DNA from 2 places in the Desulfotomaculum sp. genome. Region 1 is predicted to be linked to the other one. Evidence: a T-box and tRNA genes for the amino acid it is inferred to sense, from the RefSeq annotation. Region 1 holds a T-box; the other holds one or more tRNA genes.
What was found. The T-box of region 1 lies ahead of metG (methionine--tRNA ligase). A T-box ahead of a tRNA ligase gene usually reads a tRNA of that ligase, here a tRNA-Met.

Region 1 (15,022 bases):
TCCCCCGCCGGAAGGTTATAGTCCGGTTTTTTGACCACTTTATACTGGATAAGCTCCTGGTTTGTTATTTCCTCTGTATCAACCCTGGTTACATGTATAGATGCCCCATCCTTAACGGTTGAGTTTAAGGGTACCTCAACAATATCAGCTCTTCTTAAAGTTACCTGTGCTTTTTGCAATGCATCCGCTACAGTTCCCCGAAACTGTATGACGGGAATCTCTTGTTGATCCACAATAATTAGCAGGTGTTTGGCACAGCAGAAGCAATAAACCATAAAGGCTATCCCAATAATGAGTACCCCTAAGAGGAGCCGACAGGCTTCATCTTGCCATAGCTTCTTATTTATTATCCCGATAACGATACCCCCTTTAAACATTTTAGTGCCCTTAGAAATCAATATATTCCTCCGGGACCTAAAATATGTCAGTTAAAGGGAGTGTTTGGTAATTTATTCCATTTCGTTGGAAATATTCTAAACAAAAGACGGATGGCTTTTTTTCAAGGGGACACGCCCGTTTAGTCCATTTCACGAATATACTATATCAGCGGTCATGCTTGCCTATATATACCAAGCCCGGCCATAGAAATAGAAAGGAGGTTTTGATTATGCCAAACGGCACTATCTGTCAACTGGTTAAATTGCCAGTGGTAATCGGTGACATCGTGACATCTGTGACGGTAGATAATGTTACCTGTCTGGATGAACAGGCTAAAAAGATCGATCATATCGATGTGGTTGTTCGTGACTTAGAGGGAGAACCGATTTTTGGCGGTACCCCACCTGCCCATGCCAATAACCCAGAAAATTTCTACCCAGGTTATCACCCAGCCAATTGCAACAGCCCAAAGGCCACTTTCCATGTAGGTGAAGCCGTATGTGGGCCCAGAGAGCTAAAGGGTATTCGCATTCATGGCACTATTCACAAGCAAATCTATTATGTAGATAAACACGATGATGTGCGTCATTTGGGTGAGGATATATCTTTTACTAAAGTGATCGATGTTAGACCTGCCCTGATTGTTATGAACCCCAATAATATAGAAATTGATTTTCGCAATGTGGATCTCCAAGTAGACTTTGATCTGCATAAATCAAACCGCATTCAGCAAATTGCCACTATTTCTTTAGTCATTAAAGTGGTTGAGGAAACCCAACTGTTTATTTCTATTTTCCCCGATGGTTGCGACACCGCAACCCTGGGTATTCAAGATTCCTTTGAAGATTTTACCGGAAATATCCCCACTAATTGGCAGGGTGAAAATGTCGCACCAAACCCCAATGGCAGAACTGGTCAAGCGGTGGAATTAGGTTTTTGCCCAACCAGGCCCGCCAGTCTGGTCAGAAGTGTTCCTGATGTTGTTGGCGGCCAATCCTATGAGCTGGCTTTCTGGGCCAGGTCTTTGCAAAAAATGATGAACCCCTGTGCCTTTACTCTGATGGCCCAGATCATGTACTTAGATGCTTCAGGCAACCCTATTAATTCCGTTAACCAAACAATCCGATCCCAGGATCTGAGTGATACCTATCAACCATTCCGTATTTCTGGTGTGGCACCGGAGGGTACAACATCCGCTATGCTTAGCTTTGTATTTACACCGGAATCATCGAATACCTGCGCTGCTCTCATCGACGATTTAACCTTTAGCCCTGTTTAATAAATACTTAGTTGCTCATGGTAGGTTTACCAAACAACCATAACCGATAGGACTAAGCAGGCCATGGGCCATAGCCCATGGCTCATGGCCTTTTCGGCTAATGGCTATGACCGTTAGCTATTTCCCTTGGTTATTATAGGTAGATTAAACAATCGAATGGTATTTTCTGCCGCCTGTAGGGACAACTCGCTAGCACTCATGTTTCTTAGCTCTGCCACATGATCTACGGTGTGTTGAACATAGGCTGGTTCATTGCGCTTACCCCGGTGAGGTACCGGTGTTAGATAAGGGCAATCTGTTTCCACTAATAAGCGATCTAAGGGGGTCTTAACCGCTATATCCTTTAGTTTTCCGGCGTTGGCAAAGGTTACCGGGCCAGCCAGAGAAATAAATAAGCCAAGTTTCATGCATTCCTGGGCAATCTCCCAACTGGCACTGAAGCAATGCATGACTCCCCCCGCAGGGTATGGTGCTTCCTCTCGTAATATCTGCATAATATCCCCGTGAGCATCACGGTCATGAATAATAAAGGGTTTTTTTAATTCCTTTGCCAAGAGTAGTTGCCCTCGAAAAACCCTTTGTTGGATATCCCTGGGGGATAAGTCGTAATAATAATCCAGCCCCATTTCCCCAATGGCCACCACCCTGGGGTGCTCTGCCATTTCTCTAAGCTGTTCCAGATAGTTTTCCGGAGCTTCCTTGGCATCATGGGGATGAATACCCACCGCTGCAAAAATAAAAGGATAGGTCTCGGCCAATTTAATCGATCGTTTAGAAGATGCAAGATCATATCCCACATTAATTACCGCCGTTAACTTCTCTTCGCACCGGGCAATCACCTGGTCCAAATCCTCCTGAAAACGCGGGTTGTCAAGATGAGCGTGGGAATCTATGAGCATTTCGTTAACCTCCTTTTTCAGCCCTCAGCCACTTGTCGGGTCCATCATAATTCCTGTCAAATCGTGAATTGCCAATTACGCCTGCCTTTACTGGATAGGCTCCACAAAAGCCCCTGCCGACCCCTAAGAAATACCCCAAAGTCCGAAGGGCTGACGGCCAATGGCTAATAGTTAAAAATTACCATGGGGAGTGTTGTTGATAACCAACAACACCACCCATGGTAGTAACATAACCCAGTCCTATTCCAGTGTCTTCAAATCAATCCGGGGAAACAGCACTTCCCCGCGTTTGACGGTGGTTGCCGCAGGGAGTTTACCCCAACGTAGGCTCTCCCAGGTATGAAGTTCTGGTTTATCCTCAATGCCTAATTGGGGCCAAACACGGGCTGGTAGGTTTGGCATAAAGGGAGTAACCATAACCGTGGCAAAGCGCATAATTTCGGCCACATTATATAATACCGTATTTAATCTTTCGTTCTGACCATTCTTAGCCAAGGTCCAGGGAGCTGTTTCCTCAAGGTACTTGTTAGCCCTGCCGACCATCTGCCAGATGGCCGCTAAGGCGTTGGATAGCTCACTTTTCTCCATGTATTCTTCTACCATTTTGGGTGTAGCTGCGGCCAAATCAATCAGTTCAGCATCTGGCCCCTCAGGGGTGCCGGGCATCGAAAGTACACCCTGTTGGTATTTTTCCATCATCGTAGCAGATCGGGATAATAGGTTGCCATAATCATTGGCTAAATCTGTATTCATGCGTTTTACCATGGCTTCCTCCGAGTATAAACCATCGGAGCCAAAGGGAAGTTCCCTTAGGAGGAAATAGCGCACCGCATCAACCCCATATTTATCAATTAACAAGTGGGGATCCACTACATTTCCCTTGGATTTAGACATCTTTCCACTATCCAGCAGCAGCCAGCCATGCCCAATAACTTTCTTTGGCAGAGGTAAATCCAAGGCCATTAACATCATGGGCCAAATAATGGTGTGGAACCGCACAATGTCCTTCCCTACCAGGTGAATATCAGCGGGCCAAAATTTTTGGTAAAGGCTATCATTTTCCGTATGATAGCCAAGGGCAGAAATGTAATTTGTTAGGGCATCCACCCAAACATAGACCACGTGTTTGGGATCAAAGGGTACTTGAATGCCCCAGTCAAAGGTCGTTCTGGAGACACAAAGATCCTCCAAACCTTGCTTCACAAAACTAACCATTTCGTTACGACGGGATACTGGTTGAATAAAATCTGGGTTTTCCTCGATGAACTTTAACCAGCGTTCGGCATACTTTGATTGACGGAAGAAATAGCTTTCCTCCCTAACCTTTTCTACTTCCCTTTGGCAATCGGGACACTTACCCTCGGCCAACTGGTATTCAGTAAAGAATGTTTCGCAGGGGGTACAGTACCACCCTTCATATTCAGATTTATAGATGTCCCCTTGTTCATAAAGTTGTTGGAAAAACTTTTGCACCACCTTGCGGTGACGTTCGTCGGTGGTACGGATAAAGTCATCATAACTTACATCCAGCCTTTGCCACAGCCTTTTAAAACCGTCCACAATATGATCCACATATTCCTTTGGGGTTTGGTCTTTGGCTTTGGCAGCTCGTTCAATTTTTTGCCCGTGTTCATCCGAACCGGTTAAAAACCATACATCGTAGCCAGTTAGCCTCTTATAGCGAGCCATGGCATCTGCTGCAACCGTGGTATAGGCATGACCGATATGCAGATTATCGCTGGGGTAATATATGGGTGTGGTAATGTAGAAATTGCCCATTTTCATAAACATCCCTTCTTATATTATAATTAGAAAATAAAAAACCTCGCTCCCTTACAGGGGCGAGGTTATTACCCGCGGTACCACCCTAATTCACTGTCATCTAAGATGACAGCCTCCGTTGTGCACATGCACCATAAGCATTAACGTTGCTTCTCCGGCTGGCCCTAATAGGCTATCCATTCGAACCAGCAGCTCCAAGGCCATGTTCAATCGCTCTTACCCTGCGGGCTTTCACCTTACCCCGCTCTCTTTAAGGGCAGCCTCAATTTACTCATCCCTATCATTGCTTTTATATTATACAACGATTTTATAAAACAAATTTTCACATGTCAAGTTTTCCCCAAAACTTTAAATTTTATACCATAAAATTACAAAAATAAAAGTAAAATATTGACTATTTCGGTTAGTACTGGTATGATTAGTTGTAGTAAAATCTGGTATCGTGTCGATTGCATAATAGGGAGGGATAGCGGAATGAAATCCACAGGTATTGTTCGTAAAGTGGACGAGCTAGGCAGGGTGGTTATTCCCATCGAATTGCGCCGTACACTGGGCATAGACGAAAAAGACGCCCTGGAAATTTATGTGGATAACGAGAAAATTATTTTACGCAAATACGAACCCGCTTGTGTATTCTGCGGTAATGCTTCGGATGTTACCCATTACAAAGGAAAAATGGTATGTCACGAGTGTATTGTCGCCATGGGAGAAAGCGTTAATAAAGAAGTTGTATAACATCCAATAAAAACGAGAGGCCGATGCAGCCTCTCGTTTTTATTGGATGTTATTAATTCTTACATATCCTTTATTCTAAACAGTTCTTTTTCTAGGGCCTTTATCTTTTTATCATAATAACAACTGTCAACTATGTCTTTATGCTTAATATCTTTTATATCTTTATTAATTTCTTGGAGTGCAACCTCCAACTGGTTAAACCTTCTCTCATTCTCCTGTTCCATATTATCCAATCGGTTATCAATGCCGCCCAGCCTACTATCTATGGCATCTAATCGATTATCCATTTGCTCTAACTGATTATCTACAGCATCCAGTCGGTTATCTATCTGATCTAACCGATTATCTACAGCATCCAGTCGGTTGTCTATTTGATCTAACCGATTATCTACAGCATTTAGTCGATTATCTATTTGATCTAACTTGCAGTCCATATTGCCAATTTTATTTAGGATTAATTTTAAAACTTCTTCCATCAAACCCACCCCTTGGGCTTATTATAAATTAACCCCTGAATAATTGCCAGAATATTTTTTCTTATCCATCATTTGGTGTTAACAGGTAAAAAAGCTTACAGCTAGACCCCCAAGAAATACCCTTAAGCCTTATGCACCACTGCATATACTTCCCTCTTGGGTAGACCTCGCAGCTTTGCCACCTGTTTAATCGCCTCCTTCTTATCATAGCCCTGCTGCAGCAGTGATTCTATATGCTCGGCAAGGGAAATTTCAGCCCATTGATTTGTCACCTCTCCACCGAGCTCTTCCTTTGCCGCCCCACCCACAATTAAACAAACCTCCCCACGGGGGTGGTTGTTATCATAGTGTACCAGCAACTGGGAAAGCAGCCCCCTTTTAAATTCCTCATGAACCTTTGTCAGTTCCCTTGCCACCACACCGGGACGGTCTCCCAGTTCCTGCAGCATATCCTTAAGGGTATCTGTTAGACGATGGGGTGATTCATAAAAAATCATGGTTCTCTGTTCGGATTTTAGGGCCTGCAGCTGTTTACGCCTTGTTTTTCGCTGATTGGAAAGGAAGCCCTCGAAGACAAATTTATTTGTAGGAAGACCGGAGGCAACCAATGCTGCAATTCCCGCTGAGGCCCCCGGCAGTGGCACCACGATAATTTCCTGTTCCAAGACCAACCTCACCAAATCTGCCCCTGGGTCAGAAATGCCGGGCATGCCAGCATCTGAAACCAGGGCAATATTTTCACCCTGTTTTAATCGCATAATGAGTTGTTCTTCTTTTCCTTCGCTGCTATGGGAGTGATAGCTCAACAAGGGCGTGTGGATGTCAAAATGACTTAGGAGCTTCCGGGTATGGCGGGTATCCTCAGCCGCGATACAGTCCACCTCTTTGAGAATCCGCAATGCCCTCAGGGTGATATCCTCTAAATTACCAATGGGGGTTGCACAAAGATATAACGTTCCCGTTGTTTTATGTTCCATCCTGTGCATCTCCCCGGTTCATCAATGCATAACAAAAGATGCACTCTCCCTCACGGCCTTTACCAAAATACATATTGCAAATGTGAAAACCTTTATCATACAAATCCCAAAGATTCCTCGCCCCGGGTTTTTTCTGAGCATTAGCACCCTGTCCGTCTTCCAGATAGAGGCCTGCTACTTCCCGTCTTAACCGGGCGTTTTCATCTTCTAGTTCCTTCACCTCTTGTTTTAAGCGATCCACTTCGTCACATATTTGACGAAGGGACTGTTCCAGTCGATTAATCCTGCCGGGCAGGGCAGCCACAGTTGCATTCACCTCGGCCTTTTTTTATTTTCAAATCACTTAAAGGATATTCTCGAATGACCTTGCTTTCCTGTAATTCTACACTTACCGTCTTTCTAAAAATATTTACCGCAATAATCTTCCCTTCACCATCTGGGGCTAACACTTGGGTACCTATCTCAGGGTAATCTGCCTTGGCCTCTTCGTAAACATCATTTTCGTATTTTAAGCAGCACATCAGGCGACCACAGATGCCAGAAATCTTGGTGGGATTTAATGATAGGTTTTGTTCCTTGGCCATCCGAATGGATACCGGGGCAAAATCCGCCAGCCAGGAGGCACAACATAGTTCACGTCCACAACACCCCAAACCACCTACCATTTTAGCCTCATCACGGACGCCAATTTGGCGTAACTCGATGCGCGTACGGAAAACAGCGGCTAAGTCCTTTACCAACTCCCGAAAATCAATTCTACCGTCCGCGGTAAAGTAAAAAATTATTTTATTACCATCGAAGGTCTGTTCCACACTTATTAATTTCATGGGCAATTGATGCAGGGCTATCTTTTCTAAAGCAACTTCGTAAGCCTTCTGTTCTTTTTCCCTGTTTGCTGCTACCTGGTGGTCATCCTCCGGTGTAGCCTTGTGCAAAACTTGTTTTAAAGGTGCCACAACCTCTTCATCCGCCACATCCCTTGGGGCAACCACAACCTCTCCATACTCGATGCCCCTGGTGGTCTCCACCACGACATGTTCTCCCTTATTCAAGGAAATATCTACTGGATCAAAATAATATACTTTACCTGCTTTTTTAAAGCGTACTCCAACCACCCTAACTGACATAGTCATTTCCTCCATCGGAGTGTATTTTCAACAGCATTACCTCCAGGGTCATACGTGTATTGGCATTGGCCAGTATTTTTTCCTTGGCCAATTTTATTTCCTCAATTATTTGCACTAATTTCCCCGGCATATAACAATTGGCCTGGGACAAAAGATCATCCATTTTATCTTGATTATTAAGAACCTTTCTCTGACCTGTATAATGATAAACCAATAAATCCCGAAACCAAAAAAGCATAATCTCCAAGCATTCTACTGCTTCATTCCGATCCGCAGCTAATTCCTCGGCCGCCTGCAGGGCTTGATATTGACCCATTTGAGGCAGTCTCCTTAGCCACCCTAGGGCTTTGGCCCTTCGTGGCCATTGTTCCTCTCCCCCTGTAAGCTTCAGGGCACGGCCTAAACTTCCCCCTGCCAGAGGGGCCACTGCCTGGGCCTGTTCTACCGCTATCTTACCAAGGGTAACTAGCCCTTTACTAACTTCCTGATTACTCAAGGGACGAAATTGTAGTTGTTGACAGCGTGAAAGAATGGTCGGCAGTAAACCATAGGGTTGATCGCTCAGGAGAATAAAAACGGTTTGACTGCCCGGCTCTTCCAAGGTTTTTAAAAAACAGTTGGCTGCCTCCTGCGTCATGGCCTCCGCTTTCTCAATTATAAATACATGCCGGGGGGCTTGAAAGGGCTTATACTGCACCTGCCTTTGCAGTTCCCTTATTTGCTCAATTTTCAGGGTTGCCCCGGATGGCTCCAACAAATGTAAATCCGGGTGATTGCCGCTATCAATCTGGCGGCAGGCCCGGCAATTGCCACAGGCTTCCTCTTTATCTGGGACCTCACACAGCAATAAGCGGGCAAAGCCCTGGGCAACGGTGTATTTGCCAATCCCAGCCGGCCCCATAAACAAATAGGCATGGGCCACACGTTCCCTTTGCACTGAATTTTTTAACATCCTAACAATTTGTTGGTGGCCTATTATACTACTCAAACTAGACATTGAGCAACCCACCTATACGGGTACAAATAATATGATGAATTTGCTCCCTTTCCTGTCGTGCATCCACCACCAAATAAGCCTCTGGTTTGCGCTTGGCTAATTCCAGGTAACCCTCACGTACTTTATGATAAAAATTTAGGGATTGGCTCTCCAACCTATCGGCGGCCCGCTCCCTACGTGATCTGGCCAGTCCCTCCTCCGGGGCTAAATCAAGCAATACCGTTAAATTAGGCGCCAGGCCCCCACTGGCCAATTTATTAATACTCCTTAAAAAGTCTAAATCCATCCCCCTACCGTAGCCTTGATAGGCCAGGGTGGAATCGATATATCGATCACACAGAACCACGATGCCCTGCTTAAGTGTAGGTCGCATCACCTGAGCAACCAACTGGGCCCTCGCCGCAGCATACAACAAAGCTTCGGTGCGGTCCATTAGTTCTGGATAATTTGGATCTAGGAGCAGTTCACGTATTTTTTCCCCCACAGGAGTGCCCCCTGGTTCTCTGGTAACCAGGGTCTTTATTCCTTTTTGGTTAAGATATTTATTTAATAGGTTTAGCTGTGTGCTTTTACCTGAACCATCTACTCCCTCACATACAATAAATATTGAGCACACCTCCTGCTACCATTTTAACCGAAAGTAGATAACTAAGTTAATATCTTCAAAGTCATTAAAGTTGGATCCTCAGGCCCCTGAATTTTATAGCCTTGTGCCCTAATCTCTAGTAAGTACGCTAAAACTGAGGCAGTAATTTTTTCACCGGGGCCAACTACCGGTATACCCGGTGGATAAACAGCCACTGTTTCACCGCTGATCTGCCCCAAGCACTGCTCCAAAGAAGTTCTTTGACCCAGTCTCTGCCAGGCTTCCCTGGGACTTAATACCACCTCCGGTGCCGGCATAACCACCGTTTGGGGAATTGCCCGGGGCTTCCCTGACGGAAGTACGGCAATTTTACCAATCGCCTCCACTAAGCGGTGGCAATCTTCCAAGCGGGAACCCACTGAAAGGATTGCCACAATACTGGCATAATCGGCCATCTCCACAATAACGCCATATCTTTCAGCAAGAAGTTCCGCCGTCTGATAGCCAGTAAGACCAAGCTCCAGTAAGGAAATGGTTAAGCGGGTAGGATCCAAATACATAGCACCGGACAGCCCAAGCTCTTCAACACTTAACAAGCGAACCCCAGGTATACCTAGTAGTTTTTCTCTGCACCAATGGGACAGTTCCAGGGTATGACTAAGTAAGTCTTTGCCCTGCTGGGCCATTTGCCGTCTGGCCAAATCCAGGGAAGCCATTAATATATAAGAAGGACTGGTGCTTTGCAACATACGTAAAGCCTCCGCTACCAAGCCTGCTTCTATTTGCTCCCCCTTAAGATGAAGCAGCGATGACTGAGTTAGGGAGCCCCCTGTTTTATGAGTACTCTGTACGACAGCATCCGCCCCACTGCGGAGGGCATCCGGAGGGAACTCAGGATGAAATCTTAGGTGGGACCCGTGGGCCTCATCCACCAACAACGGAACACCGGCCATTTTACAAATCTTAGCAACCCCGGCAATATCACCAACTATACCATAATAAGTGGGGCTAACACCGATTACTGCTTTAACGTCCCTATGTTTTTGCAATAAATCCCGAATCTGAACTGGCTCTGGACCAACCAAACAGCCAAATCCCGGCAACACAGCCGGTTGATAGTAAATTGGCTCGGCCCCGGCTAAAACCAGACCTGATAATACGGAACGGTGGGCATTTCTGGGGATAATAATTTTACCCCCCTGTTTACAAAGAGACATAATCAGTGCAATTATGCCGCAACTTGTCCCATTAATTAAGAAATAGCTTTTATCTGCACCATATAGGTCCGCGGCCAATGCCTGAGCCTTGGCAATCACGTCCTCTGGATTGTGTAAATCATCTAGCCCCGGTATTTCTGTCAAATCCATTTGAAAAATGCCTCGGCCGGCTATGGTCTTAAATTCATTTGCTATCGCCTGCCCTCCATTATGGCCGGGTATATGCAGCTGCACAGACCTAGAGTTGACCTGTTTTTTTATTGCCTGCCAAAGAGGTGCATCCTTTTGATTCATAAACCACATACCTTTTAAAATTTCTTAACAATTCATTTTATCACATACAAATTTTATCTTCTATTTTAGTTTCTATTTAAATTACCATTTGTTTAATCTTATAGCTCGGCCAAGGCTGGGAAAAATAAAGATAATATCTTCTGGTGAAATTATATATCTTGGCACAAGCCATGGAAAGGAGACAATTATGCGGCAACAAATGTCCCCGCAGATTGACGAAAAGGCTCTGTCAAAGAAATACCGCACCAGTGTCAGTAAGTTGATCCGACTATGGAAAGTTGGTCAAAGTGATGTAGAAATTGCCACAGGTACCGGGATTGATCTTTTTACCCTGCGTGAAATAAAAAATGATATTGAATTAGCTTACAGAAAATATCGCTTAGAAAAAAAGAAAGAGGCCCTTGCCAAAAGTCAGGCCTCCTTAAAGCACCAAATTTTCTTAAGACCTCTTTTATAGGCATCGTAATTAGGATCATCCCAACTAAGGTTAGTAATCTCCTTTTCGCAATTGGTACAGATGCACCTTCCTAAAATTACAATGCCAAAATTGCTTGCTTCAATTTGAGTTTGGCACAATATACATTTTGGTGTATCTTTCATCACTAACCTCCTGCCCCTCTTTTAATCCTAGTTTAACCAAATTTTTCTATCCGAATAATAACTTTGTATTATCATTGTTCGGATAGTGCCGACCAGCAGCATAGAATTCTCTCTGATCGTGTACAAAGAAGTATTCTCTTAATCTATCGTATGCTCCTACAAAAAATTGGTGTGTTTGTAGAAAAAAATGGAGTTGCCATGAAGAGTGTCGCAAAACTGCTTTTGAGCAGTAAGCGACACTTCTCTTTTTAGTCAAACTGCAGCAAATTGCAGGGAACGACACGGGGGTCGTTCTCTGCATTGAATACATCCATCCCTTTGTGCGCCAACCCTTTTTGTGTTCTCTTTTTAGAGGTTTTTTCTTTTTTTACATGATTTTTGTTTTAATGGAAAATACTATTCCATATCTACCAAATGCTAGGGGAGACGCAAATGGGTTGGCTAAAAAAATTTAAGTATTTTATTTCCTCAAAGAATGGAAATTTTAACCTGCCAAGAGAAAATAAAATACTGGATTTGAGTAACGTTTATACCAACGACGAACTAAGTAATATACCCGTTTCATCCTCTTTAAAGCAAAATGTGGCTTTTATGAATACCCTTTTGGCCAAAAATGGTGACTTTGTAGAAAGGCCTTTTCCGCTAGGTCAAGAACCGGCTTTACAAGTGGTATTAATTTACATGGATGGTATGATTAACAAGGATGAATTGGATCGGGGTGTTATGCAACCCTTACTAGAATCCAGCCGGAAAGAAAAAACCGGCCCCGAACTGTTAAAATTACTCAATCATGGCGGACTTATTACCAGGGCAGAAATGAGACAGGTTAGCAATTTCGCTGGGGTTATCAACGGGGTTCTTACCGGAAACATCGTATTATTTGTGGCCAATTGCCCTAAAGCCTTTATTGTAGAATGCAAGGGCTATAAGATGCGTTCCATCCCTGAACCAGTGGTTGAAAATGCCGTGAGGGGCCCTCGGGAAGCTTTCATTGAAACCCTTTCCGTCAATATCAGTCTGCTGCGTAAGAGGCTGATTACACCCAATTTAGTTGTAGAAACTACAACGGTTGGCAAAATAAGCAGTACAAACATAGCCATTGTATATTTAAAAGGTATCGTATCAGAGGATTTAGTGCAAGAAGTACAAAAAAGAGTAAATAATATTGACATTGATATTGTTCTGGAAAGCAGCAACATCGAACAACTTATTCAAGATCAACCCTACTCACCTTTCCCTCAGGTAATCGTCACGGAAAGACCTGACAAAGTCATTGGCAGTCTGGCAGAGGGTCGGGTGGCCATTTTTACTGACAATACCCCCTTGGCACTAATCGTACCCGGGGAATTTATGAGTTTATTCCAATCAGCGGAGGACTATTATTACACATTTTACTTCCCTACCCTTCTCCGCTGGCTAAGGTACTTTACCTTTTTTATGGCACTGGTATTACCGGCCTTATATATTGCCATCACTAATTTTCATCAGGAGATGATTCCCACCACATTATTTATTGGTATTGCCGCAGCAAGGCAAGGGGTTCCCTTTCCTGCCTATTTTGAGGCCTTGCTGATGGAGATGGCCTTTGAAACCCTCCGGGAAGCGGGTATCCGTCTGCCAGCCCCGGTGGGGCAGGCGGTGAGTATTGTCGGTGCCCTGATTATTGGCCAGGCAGCGGTACAAGCCAATATTGTTTCACCCTTGATGGTCATCGTGGTTGCCTTTACCGGCATCGCCACCATGACCTTACCCCAGTTCAGCCTGGGTATTTCTGTACGCATGCTGCGTTTTCCTTTAATGATTAGCGCAGCCTTTCTTGGTCTTTTTGGAGTCATCATCGGACTATTGGCCATTCTGCTCCATCTATGCTCCCTCAGGAGTTTTGGTGTAGCCTATCTAAGTCCTTTGGCCCCCTTTAACCTTCAAGGGCTAATGGACACCCTGATCGTGGCCCCCCACTGGAGTAGAAGACTTCGTCCAGCCACACTGGTGCAAAATAACAGAATAGCCATGGGTACCAATCAAAAACCAAAACCACCAGATAACTCACAATAACGGGGTGGCATTTTGCGGAAAAGATTAATGTTGATTTTATCTCTCCTACTTATCGTTAGTTGCACAGGTTGCTGGGATTTACGGGAAGCGGAAGAAACCGGCATTGTTTTGGGGATGGGGTTGGATCGTAATAAGGAGGGCAACATTGTAGTAATTGCCCAAACAGTTGTCCCCCAGGCACCCGGTGTCGCCGGAAGCGGGGGAGCAGGGGAGCAGAAGACCTTTCATAACTGGTACAGCAACGGCAAAACCATCTTTGATGCTGTGCGTAATTTAACGCTGGCGTCCCCCAATACCCCCTTCTGGTCCCATAATAAGGTCTACATAATATCAGAGAACCTGGCCCGGCAAGGCCTTATGGATGTGATCGATTTTCTAGAACGGGACCCAGAATTTAAACAAAGTGCTTGGATCTTAATTGCCCAAGAAAACCTACAGGAGATCATGCAGTCTAGCGGCAACATGGGCCAAGCTCCGGCCCAGATACTAAATGATATTATCCAAAGAAGAGATCGCAATTCCAAATATGCCATTTCTAACCTTGGTGAATTTATTCAACAACTTATCAGCAACGAAACCCAGGCCTATACAGCGGGGGTTACCTTTTACCAGGGTCTGATGAAAGAACAAGACACCGTAAGCATAACAGGTCAAGAAGCTAAGCGGGCCAAGGAATTACGGGTAATGAATACGGCAATTTTCAAAGGAGACAAGCTGGTGGGTTGGTTTAACCTTGAAGAGAGCAGAGGCCTTTTATGGATTCAAAACAAAGTAGAACAAGGCTTAATTGTTCTGGAAATGCTACACCATAACATGAGTTTTGAGATTCTTAAAAGCAACAGCAAGCTAGAAGCCTTGATTAAAGAGGGACACTTAATCATGAAGGTACAAGTTAAGGTGGATGTCAATATTGGCGATATGACCCCTGGCAATAAATTGGATGAAAAACATATTAAAGAAGCAGAGGCTTTACTTGCCAATGAAATCAAAAAACAGGTCCTGTCAGCGGTATCCCGGGCACAAGGTCTAAATTCAGATGTGTTGGGTTTTGGCAAGGTCACCCACCGATCTTTCCCCAAATTATGGCAAGAAGAACTTTCCCAACAATGGTCCGAAATATTTAAGGATTTAGAGGTTGAGGTGGCCGTGGAAGCACACATCCGGGGCACAGGGTTAATCTCAAATCCATTGCAACCCAAATAATAAGCGAGGTGTTTTTATGTTTTTAACCTTAATTTTGGTGACCTTGGCCTATATAATCATTATTTTATTGGAAGTCCCTCGGCTGGTGGTACAAAAAAAATGGCGGGATTTAGCCGCCTTTTCTTTTTTGCTATTACCAGCCATGCTTTATAGTTATGGCATTACCTTGGACTTGAACCCGCCAAATCCCACGGATTTAATTATCAAGATATTTCATCCACTGTCCACGGGCCTGGGGCAGCTGCTTACCCCTGCTCAATAACTAAAGGGGGATTTCTTTGGATAAAGAGTATATTTCCGGCAAACAGTGTACATTCTTGCTAATTGGCTCTATCGTTGGCATTTCCCTAATGTTGGTTCCGTCCTTTGTCATTACTATCGCTAAACAGGATGCCTGGTTAGCCCCTTGGCTGGGTG
Region 2 (15,022 bases), on a different contig from region 1:
GAAAATGGTCGCTTTCGCTGAGCAAGCTCTGCGCAGTGGTAACGTTGCCCAAGTTGTAAACTCTGCTCCCCTCGACAAACCCCAACAATAACACGGCAGGGAAACCGGCATAAGGCCGACAACAAAGGTGCCGGTTGGTCCCTCACCGCAACGGGAGAGCTTATAAACTCTCCCGTTGTTTATTATGGGTAAATTTATCTAGGTTCATTAAAGGAAAAATATTGAAAACTTGCATCAACCGTAATCTTTTCTATTGCCAGCCATGGTCCCTCTTCATACCTTAACGGATGGCTATTATTCCGTATCCGATTTCTCAATTTTTACCTTATCCTTTTCTATACCCTCACCATCCGCCGAACCATTCACCGTTGCCCCTTGGACAACCTTCTGTTTCCTCATCACCACTACTACCAAAATGACTATAACCGCCGCAACAGATATACCAAACAATACCCACCCAGAGACGGATTTATCCTTCCCTTCACGGATGGCCTTCGTACTATCTGCCACAAAATTTTGAACATAGGGATGACCTGGGCAAAGGGCGGCTACTTCCTGGAACTTTTTAAGGGATTTTTTATAATAACCCTTATCGTACAAATCCATTGCTTCCTTATAAGTCTTAGCGACTAAACTTTCACTGGGTTTTACATTGCCACGATCCAGGAATTCCTTAACGACTGATATGGGAACTACAAAATTCATTCCCGCTATTTTTTGTTCAGTGGCCATGTCCACCGAGCCAAAGACAGCCAATCCAATAACTTCTCCCTTATCATTAAAAACCGGTCCACCAGAATTACCCTGGGTTATATCGGCATTGGTTTGGAAAACAGACCAACCGCCTTCCATTGCCTTTTGGGCACTAATAATTCCCTCTGTTAAGCTGGGCTGAGCTTGGCTGGATTCAGATAGTAACGGATGAAAAGTGGCTGCACCTGGATATCCCATGATATATATTTTGTTCCCAATGGTCAAAAGGTTGGACTCACCGACGGACACGGTGGGCAAACTGTTTTGCCCTGCCATTTTTAAAACTGCCACATCTTTATTGGGAACAACTCCCCCTGCCTGAATTACCTCTGCCTTGATGCCCTTTTGAAGCAGGGGTGCACCTGGTACCTGAACCCCCATACCGATATTAACAGTCTTATTTAGATTTAGCACCTTCATATTTTCCACATAATAGGTGATCACCATGTTGGTAATTGCTTGTAACACATAATCCCGTGTGTCAGATGGGATATGGACAGCACCTTCCCCAACCTCCACCATAAAGCTATTAACCGATTCTTCTAGGATCGGTCTACTTAGATACTGTTTCAATAACTCCTCATCCGGTGCCACAACATGAGCATTGGTTACCACATAACCATCCGAAGTTATAATAAAGCCGCTCCCCACAGCCCGGTAACCATTCTGAATAACTTTTTTTTGATCACTTTTTTGCAAGAACTCCAAAGGTTTGGTTCTTATTTCATCCGCCAGGGCTTTCCACATAGCCGACTCATCCGCAGGAATAATTCCCTGCATAACCTGCTCAATAATGTTATTTAGTGTATCGTTTAGTTTATTTTCATCTAAATAGGGGTAGACAACCTCCACATTGGCTTCAAAGGTTGTCTGAACCATAACCACAGCAGGTTCCACCCTTTTGGCCATCTTAGTCCTATTGTTGGCATCACTGGCCAAGCAAAAACCTGCACTGGATAATATCAATAATACCACCAACAAGGTTACCAAATATTTTTTGGCAAGCAACTCTACCCTTCACCTCTTTCCTGTCAATGACCAAGAACCAGGCCTAAATCCCCCCTTTACCCAACTTACAATTTAATAAATAGCTATACAAAGAATTTATGCTGCCTAATGATAAATAGTTAAATTACTTTAGGGGATCCAGTTTGTAAATTTTCCCAATGGTGGTTTATAAATGAACTTATACAATAAATCTGTGATTGAATTGATTGGTTGATTAATTTATAATTTAGTTGTGTCCAAGTTAAATAGCAATGGATTAAACAATGTACCAACTAAGGGGGGATTACGATGTACATGGTATCTATTAATCAAGACAACTGTATTGGTTGTGCCGATTGCATTGATGCCTGTCCTGCAGGACTTTTAGGCTTAGAAGACGGTAAATGCGAAATTATTGGTGATGCAGCTGAGTGCATGGGTTGCGAAACCTGCACGGGTATCTGCCCCAACGAATGCTTCTCCATTATGGAACTATAATTTAGAAAAGCTTGGCTTGCGCCATACCCTAAAGGGGACGTCTGAGACGTCCCCTGATTTCTATTTCGAAGTTCCGATGACAATAAATACAGCACCCAGCAGAATCATAACAAGTTTGCTAAGAGGTACCTTTCCTGCCAAACCTGTCACACCCACTAGATTTATTAAGAGTAAAATCAACGGATTGGTTATAGACAGCACAGCATTAATTCTCAGTCCCGCCTCGACAGTAGGGAATTTAAACATTAAATAAACTGCAATAAGGGAAATAATAGCTAAGGAAAGTCTTAAATAAACCATAATTTTTGCGGCAATTCCAGCTTCCACTTTTTAACCTCCGGAAATTATAGTTTCTTCCATTATTGTGCTTCCGAATGAGGAAAAAAATGTCCTGAAAATTGCTTGCATTTAGAGTAGCTGTTAGTGATAGGGGAGTCTGTTCTAAATACCAATAATAATCACAGAATAAAGGAGCGATATATATGGGGAAATTTTTTCCAAAGATATATTTTTTTCTCCAGGCAATGCTAAACCCGGCTGTCCCTAAACGTTATAAGTACGAAACCTTCATTTGTTTCCTTTACTTTATTAGCCCCATCGATTTTGTGCCTGACTTTATACCTTTAACGGGTAAAGTCGATGATATTGTGATCATGTTCTGGGGTGTGAAACGTATTTTTGATATTGTTAAAGCCCATAGACAGTTTATTAAATATAAAAACACTCCGTAAATTCAACGGAGTGACTTTGTCTACATCAAAAATTTTATGGAATATACAATGAAGCAAATAACAATGAAAATACTAAGATACTGAATCACTTTACTGCGGTTATCGTTGTCTCTCTTTCTTTTGCCCCTTTCCTTCTTTAGTTGTTTCAGGGCAGGGTCTACATAGTTAAGTTTTTTTAGTTTTGGTTTTGTGCGAGGTGTGAATGGGATAACCTTCCCCTTTGCCTTTTCTCTCTGCACCATAAAACACCCTTCTCCCTATTTCACTAATCAAGTTTTATTCAATGTCTTCTTTACCAATGGCATATCCCAAACTGAAAATATCCCTTAATAAATTATGAATTAATATCTCCGCCCATTGCACAACCTTAGGATTTGGCTTGCTTTTATAAATTCGGGCCAGTTCATTGGATACCTCCGTAATCATTTCCCGGGTGTCATACTTCTCTTCAAATTCCTTAGAAGTGAAAATTTCTGCCCCTTCTTCAATGGATTGGTTAAACTGCTTTTCCAAACCACTAAAGTAGCTGACAATTTCATTTAATTCACCCAAAACTCCCTGTAGAGCTGTTTCCATACAATAATCGAAAAATTGTTTTTGCTCTGACTCAGCTAGCTCATTAAAAAGTTTTTTTCCTTCTTTATAATAGTAAACCTGGCAATTTGCCACATTGCCCTTTTCAAAACCTGTACCATCAAAGAATTCCCTAATGCGTTTTTGTCCCAAGGAACTGACGGAACGATTCTTTTCCAGGGTTGCTATAATTTCTGGGGGACCCAGTTCACATTTTATACGTAAAACCTTAACGTCCTTAATATAGAAAATATAGTATTCGCCGTATCTTTTACTTTTGATCTCTTCTGGGATAATCACCAATCCCCCCTCGCCTGCAAGATAAGTCCTTTAATATGTACTATATATGTACTATAAGTAAAATTCACTGTTAATGCCAAAAAATCCTTCCAGCAACACTAAAATCTCGGAGGTTAAGACCCCCAAGATTACTATTATTTACTAAATATGAAATTTCTAATACAATTGCTAATCGGATTAAACATGGATTAAACAAAATATTCCTTTATTGCTATTAAAAATATTCTCTCAAAGCATTATTATTAACTATTAGCATAATATATTATAACTAAAGAAAAAGCAAAATCGTCTGAAATATTTAAAATATTTATATTTTTCTTTCTATAAAAATATGTGATTTATCCTTTTGTGATTTTTTATAAATAGAATCTTTTAGAAAAGAAGGATTTCGGGGTTTTTTGCCAAACTTATCTTTAAGGACGTATATGTCCGTTTTTAGAAATTAGCATCCGGCTAGCAATGTGCTTAGTAATTATATTACGAGCGAACTTGGTAGCTTACTTGCTAATTAAGAGTAGTCTTAAGCAAAGGGGGAAAACCGATGCAGAACCAACAAGAGGTTCAAGAAAAGCAAAAGCAGTTCACCAGAAGGGGCTTCCTCAAGATGATGGGGGGAATTGGTCTCACCGGCATTACTGCAACTGTTGCCGGTTGTAGTACAGATCCCGCCGGGGGTAAGGGGTGGTTACCACAGCAGTATCAGGTTGCCAGCACCTTTTCCACTCAGGTAAAGGGACGTATTCCGATCGATCCCACCAACCCTTCCATTACAAGGGATGATAGAAAATGTATCCTTTGTGGTCAGTGTGTAGAGGTTTGTCAGAGAGTTCAAACAGTTTTTGGTTACTATGAACTTCCCATCAAAAATGACATCACTTGTGTAAACTGCGGTCAGTGCACCCTATGGTGTCCCACTGCAGCAATTACCGAGCGGGATGACATTGACAAAGTTGTAGCAGCCCTGGAAAACAAGGATATCCACGTAGTTGTGCAGACTGCCCCGGCAACCAGAGTGGGCTTAGGAGAAGAGTTTGGTATGGCACCTGGCACCTTTGTCGAGGGCAAACAGGTTAGTGCCTTAAAGAAGCTCGGTTTTAATGCTGTTTTTGATACCAACTTTTCGGCAGATTTAACGATTTTTGAAGAAGGAACGGAATTAATCAAAAGAATCTCCGGCGATATTCACGAACCCCTGCCCCAGTTTACCTCCTGCAGCCCTGGTTGGGTAAAGTTCTGTGAATATTATTACCCCGATCTTTTACCTCATATGTCAACTTGTAAATCACCGCAGCAAATGCTGGGTGCCTTAATTAAGACCTATTATGCTAAAGAAAAGGGTATTCAGCCTGAGAAGATTTTTTCTGTGTCGATCATGCCTTGTACCGCCAAAAAATTTGAGTCAGCACGTCCGGAAATGAACAGTGCCGGAAAACATGCTGGCAAGCCAGAATTAAGGGATGTGGATGTTGTTCTGACCACCCGTGAGCTGGCCCGCTTGATCAAGTCCAAAGGTATTGATCTAAACTCCTTAGGGGATGAAAAATACGACACCCTCATGGGTGAGAGTACCGGTGCAGGCCTAATCTTTGGTGCCACCGGTGGGGTTATGGAAGCTGCCATTCGCTCCGCCTATTTCTTAATTACCAAACAAGACCCCCCAGAAGCCTTGCTAAACCTAACACCAATCCGTGGTTTGCAAGGCTGCAAAGAGGCCTCTGTAGATATTCCCGGTGTGGGAACAATTAAAGTCGCAGTTGTGCATGGACTAAGCAATGCCAGACCAATTTTGGAAGCTGTCCGCAAGAAAGAAGCTCCCTGGCAATTTATTGAGTTTATGTGTTGTCCTGGCGGTTGTATCAGTGGTGGTGGTCAGCCTCGCACTTCTTTACCACCCTCTGATGATGTTCGGCAAGCCCGTATCAACAGCCTTTATAACGCTGATGCCCATATTTATGCCAAACGAAAGAGCTATGAAAACCAAGAAGTACTGGCTCTTTATGAAAAATTCATGGATAACCCCAACAGTCACCTGGCCCATGAATTACTGCATACCCACTATACCGACCGTGGTAAACAACTAACTGTAAAAAGAAACAATGCGTAATCACATATTTTGGGAGGTGAATAACCGTGTCAAAAGGCGTATTGGTTGACCTGACTAAATGTGTCGGCTGCGGCAGTTGCACCGTTGCCTGTAAACTATGGAATAAGAACGACTGGGATGAAAACCCCTCTATCGGACCCACTGCGAAACTGACCGATAAAAACTGGACCGTGGTTCAATTTAAAGAGGTAAAAGATAAGCAGGGAGAGCCAGTCTGGCGTTTTATCAAGCAACAATGTTTTCACTGTAAGGAGCCTGCCTGTGTTTCTGCTTGTTTTGCCAAGGCATTTCAAAAGACAAAGGAAGGTCCAGTAATTTACTACCCTCACCTTTGTGTTGGTTGTCGTTACTGTATGGTAGCTTGCCCCTTTAACGTACCTAAGTACGAATGGGAAAAACCCTTTCCGCTAGTCACAAAATGTATGATGTGTGACACCAAGGTGCAAAAGGGAGAAGCACCTGCCTGTGTATCCGTTTGTCCCGCCGACGTTTTCAAATTCGGCGATAGGGAAGCCTTACTAAAAGAAGCCAAAGCCACTATTAGCAAAGATCCTAAGTATGTAAAACATATCTATGGCGAAGAGGAAGTTGGCGGCACCGAATGGATGTACCTTTCCGACGTGCCCTTTGAACAGTTGGGCTTTAAAACAAACCTAACCAAGCGTTCACTGCCCAGCTACACCGAAGCCTATATGCATGCCACTCCCTTTGTGGGTGTTGCCTGGGGTGTTATTCTAACAGGCTTATACCACTATACAAAGAGACGTAATCAGATTGCAAAGGATAAAGACAAAAATATCAAGGCATAAACTACTTCTGAGAACTGGGGGGATATATATGGCGTCTCACGCCCAAGCCCAAAGGTGGAGTTTTAAGATAACTCCCACACGCATATTGCTCATGCTGTTATCTGCTATTGCCGTTGGCGTAATAGTATTTCGTTTGGTAACCGGTCTTGGTATGGTTACAAACCTAACCGACGAATGGCCCTGGGGGCTCTGGATCGGCTTTGACGTTCTCTGCGGTGTTGCTTTGGCCGGTGGTGGTTATGGTACTGCTCTTATTGTACACGTTCTACACAAGGATTATTTCCATCCCATCGCTCGCAGCGCAATGTTGACCTCATTAATCGGTTATTTGTTGGTAATGGCTGGTCTGTTCCTGGATATCGGCCAATGGTTTAACTTTTGGCGTCCATTTGTATCCTGGGGTCATTCCTCTGTACTGTTTGAGGTTTTCTGGTGTGTCTCCTGTTACACGACGGTGCAAATCTTAGAATTTGGTGAAATTGCCACCGAGCGCATCGGAACAAAGTATCACGATATCTTCAAAAAGGCCCTGCCTGTATTAATGATTGTTGGTATTATTTTCCCCACCCTACACCAATCTTCGTTGGGTGGTTTGTACTTGCTTATGGTTGATAAGCTTTATCCCTTATGGTGGTCCCCCATAATCTTCCTGTTTTTCTTGCTGTCCTCTTTCTTTGTTGGACCGGCAATGATTTGCGTGGAAACCACCCTAGCAGGAAGAGCTTACGATCACTGGATTCCTATTCCCATTCTACGCAAGCTAATCAGGATCTCAGGCAGTGTTATGATTTTCTACCTGGTCCTGAAAATATACGACTTAATTAGTCGCGGTGTATTTGGCCTCGTGTTCTCTGGCACCTTTGAAGCTAATATGTTCTTAATTGAAATAATCTTTGGCATCATCGTGCCCATTGTTATTTGCTTTAGCGGCTTTAGTGCCACTCGCAATGGTCTTTTTACCTTTGGCTTACTGGTAAGCTGTGGCGTCGTGCTAAACCGTATGAACGTTGTAGTAATCGGTATGATGAGTTCAACCGGCGTTTCCTATATTCCTTCTATCTGGGAATTCATTGTGAGTGCCGGTTTAGTTGCCATGGGTGTACTGGCCTACTGTTTCATTGTAGAAAACTTCAAAATACTTGATCATAATCACGGTCATACAGCCTAATATCTATGTTGGGAAAAAGGGCAAAGGACTCGTTGAGACCTTGGCCCTTTTTAATAAAACTTTTGCGCCTGTATTGTTTTTCTCTGTAACCCGACACAAGTTCGGGTTCTTTTTTTATTGCCTTCTTGCCTAACAAATGCAAAATTCATGCCGCTTACAAAAGGCCTAAAAACGAACCAATATGGGTAGATATTCACACTATTTGTGCTATTTAGAATCATCCCATAGGATTTCTTTGTACCAAAAGATAACATTGTTACGAAACAGAACATGTTGGCCTGCCTTGGATAACCTCTGCTAAATGAATATATCCCAATAATCAAGAAATAAAATTACAGATGCTTGACAGTATCGTATTTCGATGTTATACTAAACAAGTTGTCGCGGGATAGAGCAGTTGGTAGCTCGTCGGGCTCATAACCCGAAGGTCGAGGGTTCAAGTCCCTCTCCCGCAACCATGAAACCCGCATCCTACAGGGGATTGCGGGTTTCTTCCTGTCCAAAACCCCGTTTGCAACCACCTCTTGTCCGGAGAGCCTGTCTCCGATTTTTTATTGTCGGAAATAAGCCCTCTCCGAGTCTGAGGAAGCACGGCTTATCCGACAAATCCGCATCTGTGATGCAGAAAGACCGCAGGGCGATTAGTGCAATGATGGACGCTCTGTGCCACAGCAAGGCGGCGGATTAAAGCAGATCGCTGTCCGTAATACACAGAAACCGGTAATCAATGATAAAGCCTGCCCCTCGTAAACAAGAAGGGCAGGCTTTATGTGTTGTTGCGGCAGCCAGACGATCATAGCGCCTTTTCACAGCGTCGTAGACTCTCGGCTTTGCGTCCCTGCCTTTCGACAGGTTTGCCCTTAACTATTTGATCGTTCGGGCTATTTAATTTTTCTTGGCCTTGTCGATCACCAGCTCCACATAGCGGTGGAGGACGGCTGCAACTTCGGCGCGGGTGGCAGAAGCGGCGGGATCAAAGCGGTTTTGGTCTTTGCCCGTCAGGATACCGGCCATCTGCATGGATTGTACCGCGTCCTCGGCCCAGCTTGCGATGCTGCCGCTGTCGACAAAGGTAACTGCTTCGCGGGTCTTGGATACGGTGTAGCCCAAGACTTTGGCATAATTGCTCATAATAACCGCCATCTGCTCGCGGTTGATGTTTTGGTCGGGCGCAAAGGTTGTCGTGCTTGTGCCGCTGACGATGCCCTTTTCGGCCGCCCATGCCACATAAGGCGCGTAGTAGGAGGAAGCGGTTACATCGGTGAACTTGCTGATTTTATAAGCTGTGGTGTCAATTCCTGCCATCCTGCCCAGGGCGGTGACAAACATGCCGCGGGTCATACTGGTACCCGGACTGAATTGGTTGTTGCCGGTGCCGGCGAACAAGCCCCGCGCCGCAACAAACTCGATGTCCGCTTTGGCCCAATGCTCTGCAATGTCGCTAAATACCGGTACGTCGTCCTTATAGCCGATGCCAAAAGTTGAGAAATGGCCGGTGGAGAAGCGCAGGAGCTTGGCGAAGCTGTCATAGCCGGAGCCCGTGAGCCAGTTTACCTTGTTGCCATCCACATGGACGCCAAAGAGATTGCCGGCCTTTTCATTTGCTCCCAGGGTATAGGGCATTGCTACCGATGCCAGCCCTCCGCCGAAGCCGGAAACGGTCTTGCCGCCGCACTGTACCGAAAGGTCAAACACCGGGCGGTTGCCAATGGCGGCTCTGGCCGCTGCGGACAACTTGCTGACCTCTGCTTTTGCTGCATTAATCATTACATCGCCGCCTGCCTGCCGGAATTGCGTGAGCGAGGTCAGATCGAAGGAGATGGTAATGGTGCTGCTGGTAATCCGAAGCTCCTTCACGCCTGCCTTGACAAGCTCACTCACGGCCTTTGGCGATAGAATGACCGAAAGACTGCTTGCGGCCTTATCGGTTGAAATGTTGACGGAAACAGCGATACCGTTTTTCTCGGTTCCATTCTTTTTAGCCAAATCCCGGGCCGCTTTGATGGCATCGGTGACGGCCTTATCCGATACATTAGTCGTCGCCTTGCCGCTGCCGTCCACTTTAACGTCTACCTTGATTTCCGCTGTGGCGGGCGGATCAGGCTGCTCGGTTGCTGCAGGAGGTGTGATGATGGTAGGCTTGCTATCATCAGCTGAGGAGCCTCCGTCGCCGCCTCCGCCACTACCCCCATTTTCCCCTGTTCCCGATTGGGCGGGGAGAACCGTCAAGTGAATGGTTTGCATGACTGCCGAATTCTCCGTCCTGACCCTTATCTCCGCTATCCCTTTAGCCAGAGCATTAATCACGCCGGATGCGCTGACTGTGGCTACCTGTTCGTTGTCGGAGCTGTAGGTTATGGTCTTGTCGGTGGCATTTTCCGGGAACAAATTAGGCTTAATCGCATAGGTCTTCCCAGTATAAATGCTTAAGTCAGTCAATGCCATACCATCGGCATTCAATATGGTCATGTGCGTAACGCCTATCGGCAGCGGAGGATATTTTACCGTTACGTTAAATTTCGCAGCCTGGTCTGGATCATCTACCGATACTGCGGTTATTTCCGCCGTACCCTCGGCAAGGGAAAGGATCTTCACCTCGTCACCCTCACCCCAAATTCTTACCACGCCATCATTAGAAGAAGTGAACACCAGCCTCTTATCCAAGCTGTCCTCCATTGCCGGATCAACGGCGGTAAAGCTCACTGCATCTTTAACTGACTGGGTAATATCCTCTCCCGGCTTCACTTCAATATTTCTTCCGCTCAAACCCCCGATAAGGGCGGTAGGAGTCACTTGGTTAGTTTCCAGAAAGTCCTCCTCCATGGAGAAACCCGCATAATCCGCCACGGCCTTGTTTACCGTCAGCTTGTACTCTTGACCTGCTTTCAACGGGCTTGCCGGAGTACAGCGCACCGCCTTTGTCAGGCTCAGTCCGCCAGCCCCGGTTTTTGCATTCAAAGCGGAACTGAAAGTTTCCAAAACAAGTCTGCCCCTGTCATCGGCAAGACTGATGGCATTTGCATTTGCGGCCTCAAAAGCACTCATATCCATGTATTTGCTGAAATACACATCTACATAGCGACCGCCGCTGCCCCATACGGTTTTTTCAACCTGGGGCCAACTTAATTGCACCATGGGGATATTGATGTCCAGTTGGGGCGGCAATACCTTCAGAGCGTCGCTATATGCAGTTTGGTAACCATCCTTAATAAATTGCACCATCCACCAGCCCTCTGGCACATCCCAAGCGTACTTGCCGTCAGCATCGGTAGTGAGAGGATTTTCCTGCAAATACCACTCCGCATCCCAAAACTCCCATTCAGTGCTGGCTTTGGCCTCCGCTGCATTATCTGCTTTGTCTGTAGGAAGATAGAGAGCCGTGGCCGTTACCCCTTGGATCCGGTTATCCTCCACGGCTTCATATACATATCCGCTAGGATCAAAAATATAGCGAGGGTTGATTATTGTTCTCCCGGTTCTGTAGTAACTATCGCCATCATACCAGTACCAGCCATCCCATTCATTACCGCTGTCCCACTTCGGCCAGCCGGACAAGCCCTTCAACTGGGTGGTTAGCCTGTTGTAATCGGAGTCAAATTCATTGTCGAACATATCCCCCAAAAGCTTGCCGGATATGATCCCTGCTATCCCGCTTACAACCTGACCCACTAAAGGAACAAAATTGGCGGCACTCCCTACCCCGTCTCCCACCAGACCAAGGGTTTTGCCCACCAAAATATCCTTGCCCATACTTGACAATTGATTGTCATAATACTCTGCCATGTGGGGCTGTAGGTTGGGGCGCACACTCTCATAGTTTATGAGCAGGTCTGCCATTTTGGCTGATTTTGAAAGATCGCCAAAGGCTCCCATCAGGGATTCTCCCTTACTGTATACTTCAATGGAGGTATTGACAAATTTAAGACCTGTAGCAACAGATGACATAGTCATCATTCTGTTTCTCTGTTTTCCCTCTGATGCTGGCAACAGACGTCTATCCAGATAGGCTGTAATAACATATTTCCCATCTACCAGTTCATAGGAAAAATCATAGCCATACATGCCATTTCCTAGAGGGGTACGGCTTTTGGCATTGGCCGGATCAAAGTCCACCTGCTCCGCCTTCATACTAACGGTTGCATTCACATTCCCCATGGTCAGATTGACTGCCGGAAGGTCTAAGGAGTTCAGATATCCATCTGCACCAAACTCATACTTGACATCCGCTTCTGTCTTGGTCGCATCTGCAAACCTTACTTCTGCTTCCGTTATATATGTCGGCACTTTCCCGTGATCATATTTTAGAACCTCCTTAAGCTCAAGGCTCTTTTCGTTGTACTCCACCGGGATGCTCGTGATGCTGTTCATAATATGAGTGGTAAACGCATTTCCGTTGCGTTCAGCTCTATTTCCTGCTATCCTCACATTCTTTACCTTGTCCCCATCGTTAAAGATGGCACTAACCTCAACATTACTACGGGGATCGACGGCGAAAGGGAATGCCGTTACTTCCGATTTGGGGTCTATTCCTCTGGTATTACCCCCCTGGGTAAAAATAATCTGCTCAAGTTGAGTCCCCTCAACTCCTACGAGAACCGTAGCAGAGTCAGTGTATTCCCTGTCCTCGCTCCTTGTTTTTGCCGTAATGCAATGGAAAATCGGCATCCCCCTGTCTGGCAGCGAAACCGCGGCAGACCATAGGCCTGTGGAGGCAGCTTTTACCTCGCCAATTATAATATTGCCGTCCCATAGCTCTACTATATTATTAGCAGGGGCAAGACCGCTGAGCTTCACAGGTTTTAACGCATCAGCTTTTTCCACCTCGGTGGGTGCATTTAAAATAATCCTTTTGCTACTAATGGCAACAGAGCCTATTTCTTCAAGCTGGGTTTCCCCATAGATCTTATACTTTAGCCGGAAGCTGGCTCCGATTTCCTTGTAATCCTCTATATCCTGAACCTTGACCCGATAAGTCAGAGAACCGGCGGCGGACACCTCATCCTCTAAATCAAGGGTAATGCGGTTGCCGTCGATAACAGGCGTTACATTTTTTGTGCCCTTTATCCTCCTATAGACAACTGAATCCTCAACCAGCGTCGTACCCGACGGGATATCAGCCACAAGCTCCAGATTTTCGGAAACTACCACAACTTTATCATAATCGTAAACAGCCCGCAGGGTCATAATCGTGCCGGGTGTTGCTAGACTATGACTGGAAGAAAGACCGCTGGCTGCGTTATGACGAAAATAACGGGAATCCCCGGCTGTATATATGGGCGCTTTGCTGCCAAGCTCGGTGACTTGGCCGTCCTGCACCGTAAATACTTCGCTGTGCAGGACGCATTTGGGGTCATCCTGCCACTGCGAGAAGTTAGCTATCCTTTTCTGTTCCCAAGATATAACAGCTTTATATCTACCGCTTGGCAGATAACCTGAAAGATTTGGAGCAGATGAAGGGCAGGCTCCCACATAGCTGCCATTTTCTCTGTACACATACAAGTATCTGGTCTCGCCCTGCCTTTGTTTACCGTCTCGATCGGTAATGTAGGCGTTAACACGCCCATATTGTTTTAAAACAGCTGTGACCTCGGCATAATTGTTTTCATCCAGAGTGGCATCTACTGTGACGCTGCCATAACTAAACCCTTCTCCATCCAGCGTAATCCTTATTTTATCTCCGGGCTTTCCGTTTGTTCTAAAATAAGGGAAATCTGGGCCAGGTAAATACACACTGGATGTCTCCTGCTTTGTAATATTCACTATCTGGACACGTAACTGACGAGGATTGAACCAGTTAAAATCCAATGCTGTCGTAATTCCAGACAAATTCATTGTCTTCACAATTAGATTTAGGGTCGCCAGTTCAGAAAGTGGTACTTTCACATCATGGGTGTTAGTTCCGTCATTCAGGGTGATTGCTTTCTCCACGGAATTACTCTCTGTATTAACGGAAATTTCACCGTTAATCTTGGCCACCTGCATGGTATAACTGCCATTATCGCCAGTAAGGCAGGATGTATTGATAACTGAACCATTGGTATATGTCTGGGTCATCAGCACATTGGCGTTTTTTATAGGCTCATTGTTATGATTCGTAACTGTCCCCGTTAACGTCACCACCGGCACTTTCTTCAGCCTGACCTCAACCGGGTTGTCTCCTATTTTCGATATGTTTTCAGATAAGGAGGCATCTTCATACCAATCGGCTGGATTTTTTGAATCTGTCTGATAGACGGCCTTAAGCTCAATATATGAATCTGTCGCTACATTTTGGGCAAAATAGAGGCCATCTGCTGCGGCATAGCCATTTTCATCTGTTCTGGCGAAAATTGTGTATGTTCCGTCATTCAGCAGAGTTGCCTCTCCCTTGACTGCCACATTACTAAGAGGCTTCCCGGAGCTGTCCTCCACAACCCGGACTTTAACCCGGGCAGGAGTTTTCGGAGCATAGGTCAGCCCGGTTTCTAATCCTGCTTTGATTTCGACAGATGGAGCTTCGTGAAGCAGCGTGTCATAGCCCAGGAAATGCTGCAGCTGATAAGCCCCCTCCAGACCTTCTAAGGTGGCCGCCGGGCTCCCCTCGGGAAACCGTGAAGTAAGGCTATTCGTGCCGGCTTTGCTCACCCTGACAAAGGAACCGGCTATGATTTTGTTGAATTCCGCTGTTTCCTCAGGACTCATCGCACCGGGAACTGCTTCTACCTTCAAACGGCCTGCCACAGCAAGGTTTGGCTTTGTGGTTATTGTTTCAGCTTGAACTGCAACTTGAAGAGAGGTTATCTTGCTTATCCCTTCGGTCAGCTCAAAATCCGCCTTGTAAATTTTGCTGTTGGCTGGTGTTTCGGTCAGTGTGACCTCCTTCGTTGCGGCTTGGACGGTTTTCCTCTCGTCATTCCATTCCTCATAGGCAACCTTAACCGTAGGGTTTATGACGGTTTCGGCAGCAATCAGTTCAAGGACCACCGTGTCGCCCATATAAAGAGAGCCGTTGATATTTTTACGCGGGGCATTAAGCCTCAGTTCGGTGGTTCCCTGTGCCGTCTGGGGATTGGTCGTGACGGTGACGCTGGGGCCATCGATTGTCCACATAGCCTTTTCA

Region 2: it encodes a tRNA-Met, which carries the amino acid that the T-box ahead of metG (methionine--tRNA ligase) is inferred to sense. The anticodon was not compared.

Annotation. Positions count from the first base shown of each region.
Region 1 covers NZ_CEVWQM010000016.1:22,471-37,492, forward strand. Annotated here, with positions in the region: gene AC1U9Z_RS10695 (3D domain-containing protein) at 1-398, opposite strand, end outside; gene AC1U9Z_RS10700 (hypothetical protein) at 608-1,657, shown strand; gene AC1U9Z_RS10705 (TatD family hydrolase) at 1,771-2,556, opposite strand; gene metG (methionine--tRNA ligase) at 2,797-4,341, opposite strand; T-box leader at 4,391-4,631, opposite strand; gene AC1U9Z_RS10715 (AbrB/MazE/SpoVT family DNA-binding domain-containing protein) at 4,813-5,073, shown strand; gene AC1U9Z_RS10720 (hypothetical protein) at 5,133-5,549, opposite strand; gene rsmI (16S rRNA (cytidine(1402)-2'-O)-methyltransferase) at 5,672-6,526, opposite strand; gene AC1U9Z_RS10730 (initiation-control protein YabA) at 6,516-6,830, opposite strand; gene AC1U9Z_RS10735 (PSP1 domain-containing protein) at 6,805-7,653, opposite strand; gene holB (DNA polymerase III subunit delta') at 7,643-8,650, opposite strand; gene tmk (dTMP kinase) at 8,643-9,266, opposite strand; gene AC1U9Z_RS10750 (aminotransferase class I/II-fold pyridoxal phosphate-dependent enzyme) at 9,299-10,747, opposite strand; gene AC1U9Z_RS10755 (hypothetical protein) at 10,935-11,204, shown strand; gene AC1U9Z_RS10760 (sigma factor G inhibitor Gin) at 11,159-11,347, opposite strand; gene AC1U9Z_RS10765 (spore germination protein) at 11,780-13,402, shown strand; gene AC1U9Z_RS10770 (Ger(x)C family spore germination protein) at 13,415-14,605, shown strand; gene AC1U9Z_RS10775 (hypothetical protein) at 14,622-14,867, shown strand; gene AC1U9Z_RS10780 (GerAB/ArcD/ProY family transporter) at 14,884-15,022, shown strand, end outside.
Region 2 covers NZ_CEVWQM010000006.1:77,408-92,429, forward strand. Annotated here, with positions in the region: gene AC1U9Z_RS05345 (alpha/beta-type small acid-soluble spore protein) at 1-91, shown strand, start outside; gene AC1U9Z_RS05350 (S1C family serine protease) at 295-1,761, opposite strand; gene AC1U9Z_RS05355 (indolepyruvate ferredoxin oxidoreductase subunit alpha) at 2,050-2,238, shown strand; gene AC1U9Z_RS05360 (DUF2619 domain-containing protein) at 2,299-2,565, opposite strand; gene AC1U9Z_RS05365 (YkvA family protein) at 2,721-2,969, shown strand; gene AC1U9Z_RS05370 (hypothetical protein) at 2,990-3,211, opposite strand; gene AC1U9Z_RS05375 (hypothetical protein) at 3,246-3,842, opposite strand; gene AC1U9Z_RS05380 ([FeFe] hydrogenase, group A) at 4,384-5,946, shown strand; gene AC1U9Z_RS05385 (4Fe-4S dicluster domain-containing protein) at 5,973-6,755, shown strand; gene nrfD (NrfD/PsrC family molybdoenzyme membrane anchor subunit) at 6,784-7,923, shown strand; tRNA gene AC1U9Z_RS05395 (tRNA-Met) at 8,306-8,381, shown strand; cyclic di-GMP riboswitch class I at 8,701-8,792, opposite strand; gene AC1U9Z_RS05400 (S-layer homology domain-containing protein) at 8,809-15,022, opposite strand, start outside.